DNA from 2 places in the Arthrobacter monumenti genome. Region 1 is predicted to be linked to the other one. Evidence: riboswitches for the same ligand, from Rfam matches in the RefSeq annotation. Region 1 holds a riboswitch; the other holds the start of a gene.
The links. A riboswitch is a leader RNA that binds a small molecule or an ion and turns the genes downstream of it on or off. The one in region 1 is predicted to bind S-adenosylmethionine.
Positions count from the first base shown of each region.

Region 2: it holds a riboswitch for S-adenosylmethionine, as region 1 does, so the genes downstream of both, ACX80B_RS06740 (hypothetical protein) here and ACX80B_RS06015 (acyl-CoA dehydrogenase family protein) in region 1, are expected to answer to the same signal.

Region 1 covers NZ_JBTNCY010000003.1:263,734-268,146, forward strand. Annotated here, with positions in the region: gene pstA (phosphate ABC transporter permease PstA) at 1-77, shown strand, start outside; gene ACX80B_RS06005 (inorganic phosphate transporter) at 95-1,099, opposite strand; gene ACX80B_RS06010 (DUF47 domain-containing protein) at 1,100-1,717, opposite strand; SAM riboswitch class I at 2,101-2,189, shown strand; gene ACX80B_RS06015 (acyl-CoA dehydrogenase family protein) at 2,253-3,470, shown strand; SAM riboswitch class IV at 3,539-3,663, shown strand; gene ACX80B_RS06020 (MFS transporter) at 3,629-4,413, shown strand, end outside.
Region 2 covers NZ_JBTNCY010000004.1:21,775-26,187, reverse strand. Annotated here, with positions in the region: gene ACX80B_RS06750 (BCCT family transporter) at 1-678, shown strand, start outside; gene ACX80B_RS06745 (DnaJ family domain-containing protein) at 827-1,465, shown strand; SAM riboswitch class IV at 1,556-1,679, shown strand; gene ACX80B_RS06740 (hypothetical protein) at 1,695-2,051, shown strand; gene ACX80B_RS06735 (VIT1/CCC1 transporter family protein) at 2,490-3,617, shown strand; gene ACX80B_RS06730 (matrixin family metalloprotease) at 3,658-4,413, shown strand, end outside.

The DNA of each region.
Region 1 (4,413 bases):
TGATCATTATGGTGATGCTGTTGAATCTTGCTGCGCGGTTGATTGCCCGTTTCTTCGCCCCCAAGACCGGCCGCTGACCGCCCTGCCGCTCAGCTTACAAAATGGGATTCAGGGCGAGGAAAAAGATGCCGCCCATGAGCGCCGTGGCGCCAGCGGTCATGATCCAAACGGCCACGACTTTCAGCACCAGGACAACGTGGACTGAGTCGAATCGTTGATTGGCGCCGGCACCGACAATGGCTGAACCGACGGTGTGCGTGCTCGAGACCGGCATGTGCAGACCAATGGCGCCGACGAAGAGCATTACTGCCCCCAGACCCTGTGCAACGCTGCCGCGCATGGGATCTATCCGGACCAGCCTGCGCCCCAGGGTATGGGCGATCCGCCAACCGCCAAAGAGCGTCCCGACCGCCATCGTTGTCGCTGCGAACAGCTGCACCCAGAGCGGCATGCCACTGCCCGAAGCGAAACCGGCGGCCATCAATCCCAGCAGGATTACCGCCATCGAACGCTGTCCGTCCTGCAGGCCATGTCCAAGGGCGAACGCCGCAGCGGAGACCGATTGGGCCATTCGGAACCGCTGATTAATCCGGCGTGGTTGGCTGTATCGGGCGAGCCAGGTGATGGGGTAGACGAGCAGGAAGGCCAGCACAAAGGCAACCACCGGGGAGAGCAGCAGCGGCAGGACGATCTGCAGCCATAAGTCGGTATTCCCCACCCGGTTCCCGCCCACCAGCGTGGAGGCGAAACCGGAGCCAAGCAGGCCTCCAAGCAAAGCGTGCGTCGACGACGACGGGTACCCCCGCCACCAGGTACCCAGACCCCAGAGGCAGGCGCTGGCCAGCCCGGCCAACAGGATGCCCAGCCCTTCCGCACCGGACGGCAGGCTGATCCATTCGTCGCTGATCAACAGGGCAAGTGTGGTGCCCAGCAGGGCGCCAACCAGGTTGAAGATGGCAGCCAGCAACACCGCGATGGTGGGGGTCAAGGCCCTGGTGCGGACCGCCGTCGTGACCGAATTTGAGACGTCGTGGAACCCGTTGATGAAGGCAAAAGCGCCGGCAAAGCCGACGACCAGCACCAGCAGGAACAGTTCCACCTACGATTCCTTGACGATGATGCTGCCGACATGCGTGGCTACACGCCGCATCTCCTTGGTGACGTCGACCAGTTGGTTGGCCACGTCCCGTCGCCGGGCGTAGGGGGTGGCTTTGTGGTCCTTGAGCAGCTCGAACACGTAGATCCGGTGGGTCCGTTCCGCGCGTTTGGCAAGGCGCAGGACTTCCAGCCAGTAATCCTCAAGATCGTCGAGCTCGCCGAGCTGCTGCATCGCCTGGACGGTCAATTCAGCCTGCCGGCCAATGACCTCGAGCTGCTCGGTGGCTCGGGCCGAGAGCCGGTCCAGCCGGTACAGCGCTATCAGTTCGGCCGCGCCGTCGAGCTTTTCCATCGCCTCGTTCAGGTATCTCGACAGCGCGTACATGTCCTCGCGCGGCAAGGGATTGATGAAACTGGTGCGCATGGAGGTCATCAGGGCGTAGTGCAGATCGGTGGACTTCGCTTCATGCTGGTGCATCTGCTCGGCCAACCGCTCGAAGTCGTCAGTGGACGCCCCGAGAATTTCCGATAGGGTCTGTACGCCAAGGGTCAGCTGGGAGGCCATTTGTGACAGAAGGTCCAGTCCGGCGTTTTCCTGCGGAAACAGGCGTAACTTCACTTGCATCACCTTCACCTGTCGAAAAATGGTGCCACGGGCCGGGCTCACGCGTGCAGAATGTCTGCGGGCACCACTTTACTTCAGTGCCGGAAAGGGCATAAAAATGGTGTCGAACCGGGAGCGCCTCTCGGCGGAAGGCCGCTCGAAGCGGCTATCAGTTGGAGCCCGGGGCTGCCACGGTTCGACACCACCTTCAGTCTTCTACTTCGACCGAACCCTGTCAACAGGAACGGCCCACCCGTATCGATGAGACGCAGTCACGCCGCCCTTTCAGCCCGGTTTTCCGACGGCGGCGGCCCGGCAGCTACCCGTGTTCAGCGAAGCATTACGTGAAATTTCGGCAGTGGTTTCGTTTCAGGGAAGTCCATGGTGTCGAATGAGAGCTACCATCCCGAGCGGCCGAGAGACCTGGATCGACGAAGCCGCAGCAACCACCTATACAGGCCGGTGCTACCGCCAGGACCGATGGAGATTTCGGCTGCCGCGCAGGCGTTCTCCCGGCCGCCGGCGGGTGCCGTGCCGCGAAAGGATCATCATGGCAGCAGCGTACGGCAGGTTTCCGGACGGAGAAGCAACTGACTTCGAGGAGCTTGCAGACCGCTTCCGGCCGATTTTCGAGGAGATCGCCGCCGGGGCGGTGCAACGCGAAGCAAGCCGGGAATTACCCTTCGATTCCATCAAGAGGCTCAACGCAGCTGGCTTTGGCGCACTGCGCGTGCCACGGGAGCACAACGGATTTGGAGTCAGCTTCACCGATTTCATCCAGTTGCTGATCGAATTGGCCCAGGCGGACTCGAATGTCGCCCATATCTACCGTTCGCACTATGGTTTCGTTGAGCAATTGAGCTTTGCCCCGGATCGGGTGAAGGACGTGTGGTATCCGCGTATTGTCAAGGGGCAAATCGTCGGGAACGCCTCGACGGAACGCGGCGGCAACGCCCTGGGCACAATGAATACGTTGATCAGCAAGACCGACGATGGTCCGACCCTTAACGGTCAGAAGTACTACAGCACCGGCAGCATCTTCTCGGAATGGATAGCGGTCACTGCTGCTGTGGAGGGGCAGGACGAAAGGGTTTACGCACTGGTCAGCACCGCCGACCCCAACGTCCTCCTCGACGACGATTGGGATGGCTTCGGCCAGCGGTTGACAGGGACAGGCACGACGACGTTCCGTAACGTCAAGGTCGAGGACGACCACGTCCTCGACCGCAGCCGCAAGACCAGCCATGAGCAATCCTTCTTCCAACTCATCATCCTGGCTGTGGAGGCCGGTATCGCGAGGGCCGTCCTGGCCGATGCCCGGTCCTTGGTGGAGAGTCGTCAGCGTACATTCAATACCGGCTCCGGCGTTCCGGTACGCGAGGACCCGCTCATTCTCCAATTGGTCGGACAGATTTCAGCGAAGGCCTTCGCCGCTGAGGCGATAGTGCTGCAAGCGGCGCGGGAACTGGATATCGCGCGGGACCCCAGTCGTAACCTCACCGACCAGCAACGCTACGAACGTGGCGAGCTGGCGGTGGACAAGGCCCAGCTGATGGTGCCACGTCTGGCCCTCGACGCCGCCGATCAGCTATTCGACACCTTAGGGGCCTCCGCGACCAGCCGGAGCAAGCAACTGGACCGGCACTGGCGCAATGCCCGGACAGCCGCGACACACAATCCGATTGTGTTCAAGGCCAAACAGATTGGCGACTTCGAGGTCAACGGAACGACCCCGCAGTCGCTGTGGGCCATCGGCAGCGTCGGTTAGCGCATGTTGCGTTGTGTTACTCCTGTGAGTTTGTCTCATCCATCCAAGCGAAATAGCGTGACACGCAGAATCAAGAGCTCCAACGCTAAAACCCTGGTTTGTTGGACGGCAACCCTCTGACGCTGTAGTGGGGTGCCCCAGGTGAGGATTCGGCCGGTGTGGAGCGACAGGACTCCGCCGGCAAGTACGGCGCTTCCGTGGCGGAGTGCCCGATGATGCAAGGAACTTCCATGGTGTTGAACCAACCCGCCCTTGAGCAGGAGCGCCCGTCCGGACTGACACAATTGCGTGAGAACAAGCGCGTGCTCTCTTCGGCTTTCGTCGGAACCACCATTGAGTGGTACGACTTCTACCTCTATGGCATGGCTTCGGCGTTGATTTTTAACCAGCAGTTCTTCCCGGAATCTTCGCCTGTCGCCGGTATTTTGGCTTCGTTCGCCACTTTTGCCGTCGGCTTCCTGGCCCGGCCGCTGGGCGGAATCATCTCCGGCCACCTCGGAGACCGGATCGGACGCAAGAAGCTGCTGGTCTTTTCGCTGCTGACCATGGGCATCGCGTCGACGCTGATCGGTGTTTTGCCGACCTATGCGACTGCCGGTACTGCCGCCGTCGTCGGCCTGGTGCTGCTGCGTTTGCTGCAGGGACTGTCCGCCGGTGCCGAATGGGGCGGCTCGGCACTGCTGTCCGTCGAACACGCGCCACGAAAGATGCGCGGGCTGTTCGGCAGCTTCACGCAGGTCGGCTCGTCCGCCGGCATGTTGCTGGCCACGGGGGCATTTGCGATCAGTCAGGCGGTGTTCACTACCGAGCAGTTCAGCGCCTTCGGCTGGCGCATTCCCTTCCTGCTGAGCGCTGTCTTGGTCGCCGTCGGACTGTACATCCGCCTTGGTGTTGAAGATGCGCCGGAATTCAGGCAGCTGCAGAGCCAGAACAAGGTCGAGCG
Region 2 (4,413 bases), on a different contig from region 1:
GGAATCAGCAGTTGGCAGGACAGCTGGAATGGCTGGTGGACGGTCTTCATTTGGTGCTGGGTGATCGCTTTCTCCGCATTCGTCGGACCCTTCATCGCCCGGATCTCCAAGGGCAGGACGATCAAGGAATTCGTGCTCGGCGTGACGGTGATTCCCTCCGTCATCGTGATGGTCTGGATCGGCATCCTTGGCGGCGCCGCCCTTTACTACGACAACAACAACGACGGCGCGATCTCGGGAGAGGTCGCGGAGAGCACCGAGAGCGGTCTGTTTGCGATGCTCGACTACGTTCCCGTTGTCGGAACGGTGCTGCTGGTCGTGGCCACGATTCTGGTGGCCACGTACTACATCACCTCGTTGGATTCCGGGGTGCACGCACTCTCCGGTTTCGTGGCCTCGTCCAAGACGCCCAGCCGGAGCTTCCGGGTAATCCTGGTGGTCAGCATTGCCGCGATCACCGTGGCCTTGCTGACGCTGGGCGGGATCTCGGTGATCGGCACGGTACAGACAGGAACCATCATTGGAGCCTTTCCGCTGGCGTTCGTGCTGATCATCATGTTCGCCAACCTGGTCAAACGGCTGCGGAAGCATGAAAGGCCTCAGCGGATCGAAGCGTTGACTGTCGAAGACATCGCCGTCGACGAGAATCACGAGGAACCGACCGGCAGCCGTCCGTAACGACACTGGTTCGGCCAAAGGGCGGGGTCACGGCAACGTGGTCCCGCCTTTCGTCGTCGGGCGGCGGAACTAGAATGGTTGAACTGGTGCCGCAGGACTGGGGCGGGCACTAAACGGCACTGAAGTACGCCGGAGGTGGCTGGAGCCGATGACGAAGAAGCGTAAGCAGGACGATCCGTTGTGGCGGGCCGCCCGGTACCGCGCCGCGCGCCAGGCGGAGGGGCGCCCGGTCGAGGAGAGCGACAGGGCCGAGGAGGGCGAGTCGGACGCGCCGGCTCCATCAGCTCAATCATCCGGCTCGACTCAATCGGTTGGTTCAGCCCCATCCGCTCAAGAACCCCTGCAGTCCGATTCCGGCTCCGAACCGCCATCCCTTGCCGGTAAACCTCTCCCCCGGTGGGGCACCAGCCTCGACCCCGATTGGTGGGTCAAAGGCCTTATCGAGCGGGAACAGATTAAGGGGCTCGGGCCAGCCGCTTATTTGCTGCGGACGGAAGACGCCGGGCTCGACGATCGGCTTGACGAGCAGGTATCCGAGCGCGGCGTCCGTGAAACGGTGTCGGACTTCAACGCGCGTGTGATCGAAGCACGACGCCAACTGCTCGGCGGCCCACCGGTGGTAACGCCGACCCGGGACATAGAACGGGAAGTTGCACGGTGGCGTGAACGCCGGACGGCCAGATCCGGCCCCTCCTTCGCGGACCATACCGGAGGTAAGGCCGGGCGCCGTCCGTGGTGGCGACGGCGTCGCGAGGACCGGGGGGACACGCGCCCTGAACACGGCTAGGTGTTCGGCGTCCTACCGGCGAGACCCGCGGCGCGTAATACTTCGCAATCCGTGACGGAAGCCGCCGTCGTCCGCTAGAGTTCTAGAAAGCTTCACGAGATGTGGCCGCTCCACCGAGCAACAAGCTCCGACTTGGCCACGCACCAACCCCATGTTCTTGGGTGGTTCGGATGACGAAGCGGCCTGCATCAACCGTTGCGGGCAAGAGCAACTCCGAAAGGAGCTGGCCATGTCCAGCGATACTTCCGTACTTTCCCCCGGGACTTCTGCCGACTACTGCATTGACCCGGCGGACCTGAATGTTCCGGAACCCACTCTTCCTCCACAGGCCACGAAGCAGATCAGCGTGCTGCCTGCCATCGATTTGCTGAATGGCACTATTGGTTTCGCCGTTCCGCGCGGCTGGGAGGAACACTTCCACCCGGAGCCTTGGCGGATCGAGGATGCCCTGCGGCAGGCGATCCGGCCGGCGCAGTGGAACCCGTACCTGGAGGTCCTGACCATCACGGTCGCCAGCCACGAAAACCGTGCCGGCGAACCCGTCCACTTCAGCCTCATTCCGCTGACGCAGGCCCAGTCGGGCTGAGCCGTGGCAGCGGATCTGGTCGAGTAACCGTTAGGCCAGCCCACAGTTCGATGCTGCGTCGTGGGCACAGTCTGTTTGTGCCCAGTGCGGGATAACGAATATTGGGCTGGCGTGCAGAGCGACGCCGGGAGGTGCGACGGCGGACACACCCTAAACCGGTGCGACGGCGGGTGGAATGGCCCGCCGTCGTGCCGGTCCTGTAGAATGGAGGCCGCGAAGGGGAGTAGCTCCCACTGCTTGGAATCCGGCCCGCCGGAACTCAGGCGCAGCGGTCTGTCGACATACTGGTAGCCCTCATGGGCCGCCCGGCAGCCCACCCAGCAACCCTGGGCGAGCGAGACCTTCGGTCAGAACGAATAGAGCCGGTTTCCGCCGGCTGTTGACTGGCCGGAGTGTAGCTATTCACCACGGCCGGTCTGCCGATCAGGAGCGTAAGCTGTGACCGACCCCCAATCCCCCGCCCCGGACAGACCCGAGCGGCCCGAGCCGTCCGCATCGGATGTCCGCCGATGGGAGCAGTACCTCGCGGATGAACGCGCCGAAGCCGCCGTCTACCGGTACTTGGCCCGCAAACGCAGGGGTGAGGAACGTTCCATCCTGCTCGCTTTGGCCGAGGCAGAAGGCCGGCACGAGCAGCACTGGCTGGCCCTGCTCGGCGAACACGCCGGCACCCCCCGCCGGCCGTCGGTGCGCAACCGCGTCCTCGGCTACCTCGCCAAACGGTTCGGATCCGTCTTTGTCCTCGCCCTCGCTCAGCGCGCGGAGGGCCGCTCGCCCTACGCCAACGACGACGACGCCACGGCCGCCATGGCTGCCGACGAGCAGATCCATGAGGAAGTCGTCCGTGGTCTTGCCACCCGGGGCCGGAACCGCTTGTCCGGCTCGTTCCGGGCGGCCGTCTTTGGGGCCAACGACGGACTGGTATCCAATCTGGCCCTCGTCATCGGAATGAGCGCCACCGGAGTCGGCAGTGGAATCGTGCTCGCCGCCGGCATCTCAGGTCTGCTCGCCGGCGCACTGTCCATGGGTGCAGGCGAATACGTTTCGGTGCGTTCACAGCGGGAATTGCTGCGCGCATCGCGGCCGACCCAGATCACGCTCACGGCCGCATCCCAGCTGGATATCGACTCGAATGAGCTGGTGCTGGTGTACCGGGCCCGCGGCATGTCCCAGGAGGCAGCCGAGCACCGGGCCGCCGAGCGGATGGGTATCTACAGCTGCGATTGTGATCCGAGCCTGTCCCTGCAGGAACCCGAGGTTGAAAGTAAACGTGAGGAGCATGAAGCGGTTGGAACCGGCTGGGGCGCAGCCATTTCCAGTTTCTGCTTTTTCGCGTCCGGCGCCATCATGCCGGTACTGCCCTATATTTTCGGCCTGCAGGGTCTTATCGCCGCGATTGTCGCCGCCGTCCTGGTCGGGCTGGCACTGCTGGCGACCGGCGCCGTCGTCGGACTCCTTTCAGGGGCCCCGCCGATCAAGCGGGCACTGCGGCAACTGGGCATTGGCTATGGCGCCGCGGCGGTCACTTATCTGCTGGGTCTGCTCTTCGGCGTAACGGTTGCATAGTCACGTAGGATTGAGCCATTAACAGTCCTTGGGGGGACACATGAGCGCAGGGCCAATGGAGCCGCCCGACCGCCGGCACGGACGCCGCTCGTCCGGAGCAGCGGACGATCAGCCACGTGCCGAGTCAGAGAACGGGTCCGACGACGGAGTGGTCCCGGTCCCTTTCGACGGCGTCCGCCGCTCCCCCTCGGGACGGATTCCGCAGTGGGCACTGGATGAAGCCGTCGGCATCGAACCCGAACCACCTGGCCCTTGGAGCGATTTCCCGTCCCAGCATCCCCGCGGACCGCGAGGACCCTCCTTCGGTTACAAGCCCGCCGGGACAGGAAGCCCGGGACGCTACGGCTCCACGAAATCAGGCCGGAACCTGCCGCCCAGCTATGGCTACGGCTACCAACCGCCTGCCAGGCCGCGCCGCCGGTTCCGCGGACTCATGGTATTGCTCACCGTTGCGGCACTGACCATCGGTGCCTGGTTCTACTCGGGTCAATCGCTCATTCCCCAGGCCGGCTTCGGCACCGCGCCGCAGGATCCAGGCGCCGCCAGCGGCACGTTGGATACCTTCGACTCGGATGGGACCACGTTCCAGGTCGATCCGCCGACCCCGGGGTACGAGTTGGAGGCCGACCCGTTGGGGACCCCTCCCCCGTTGGACGTGCAGAGCGACTCCTACAGCTTCATGAACCCAGGCCGTGGCTCACAGGGGTATGTTGCCTACGACCCGTGCCGACCGCTGCACTATGTGATCCGCGCCGACAACATGCCCGACGACGGCGAGCGCATGATTACCGAAGCC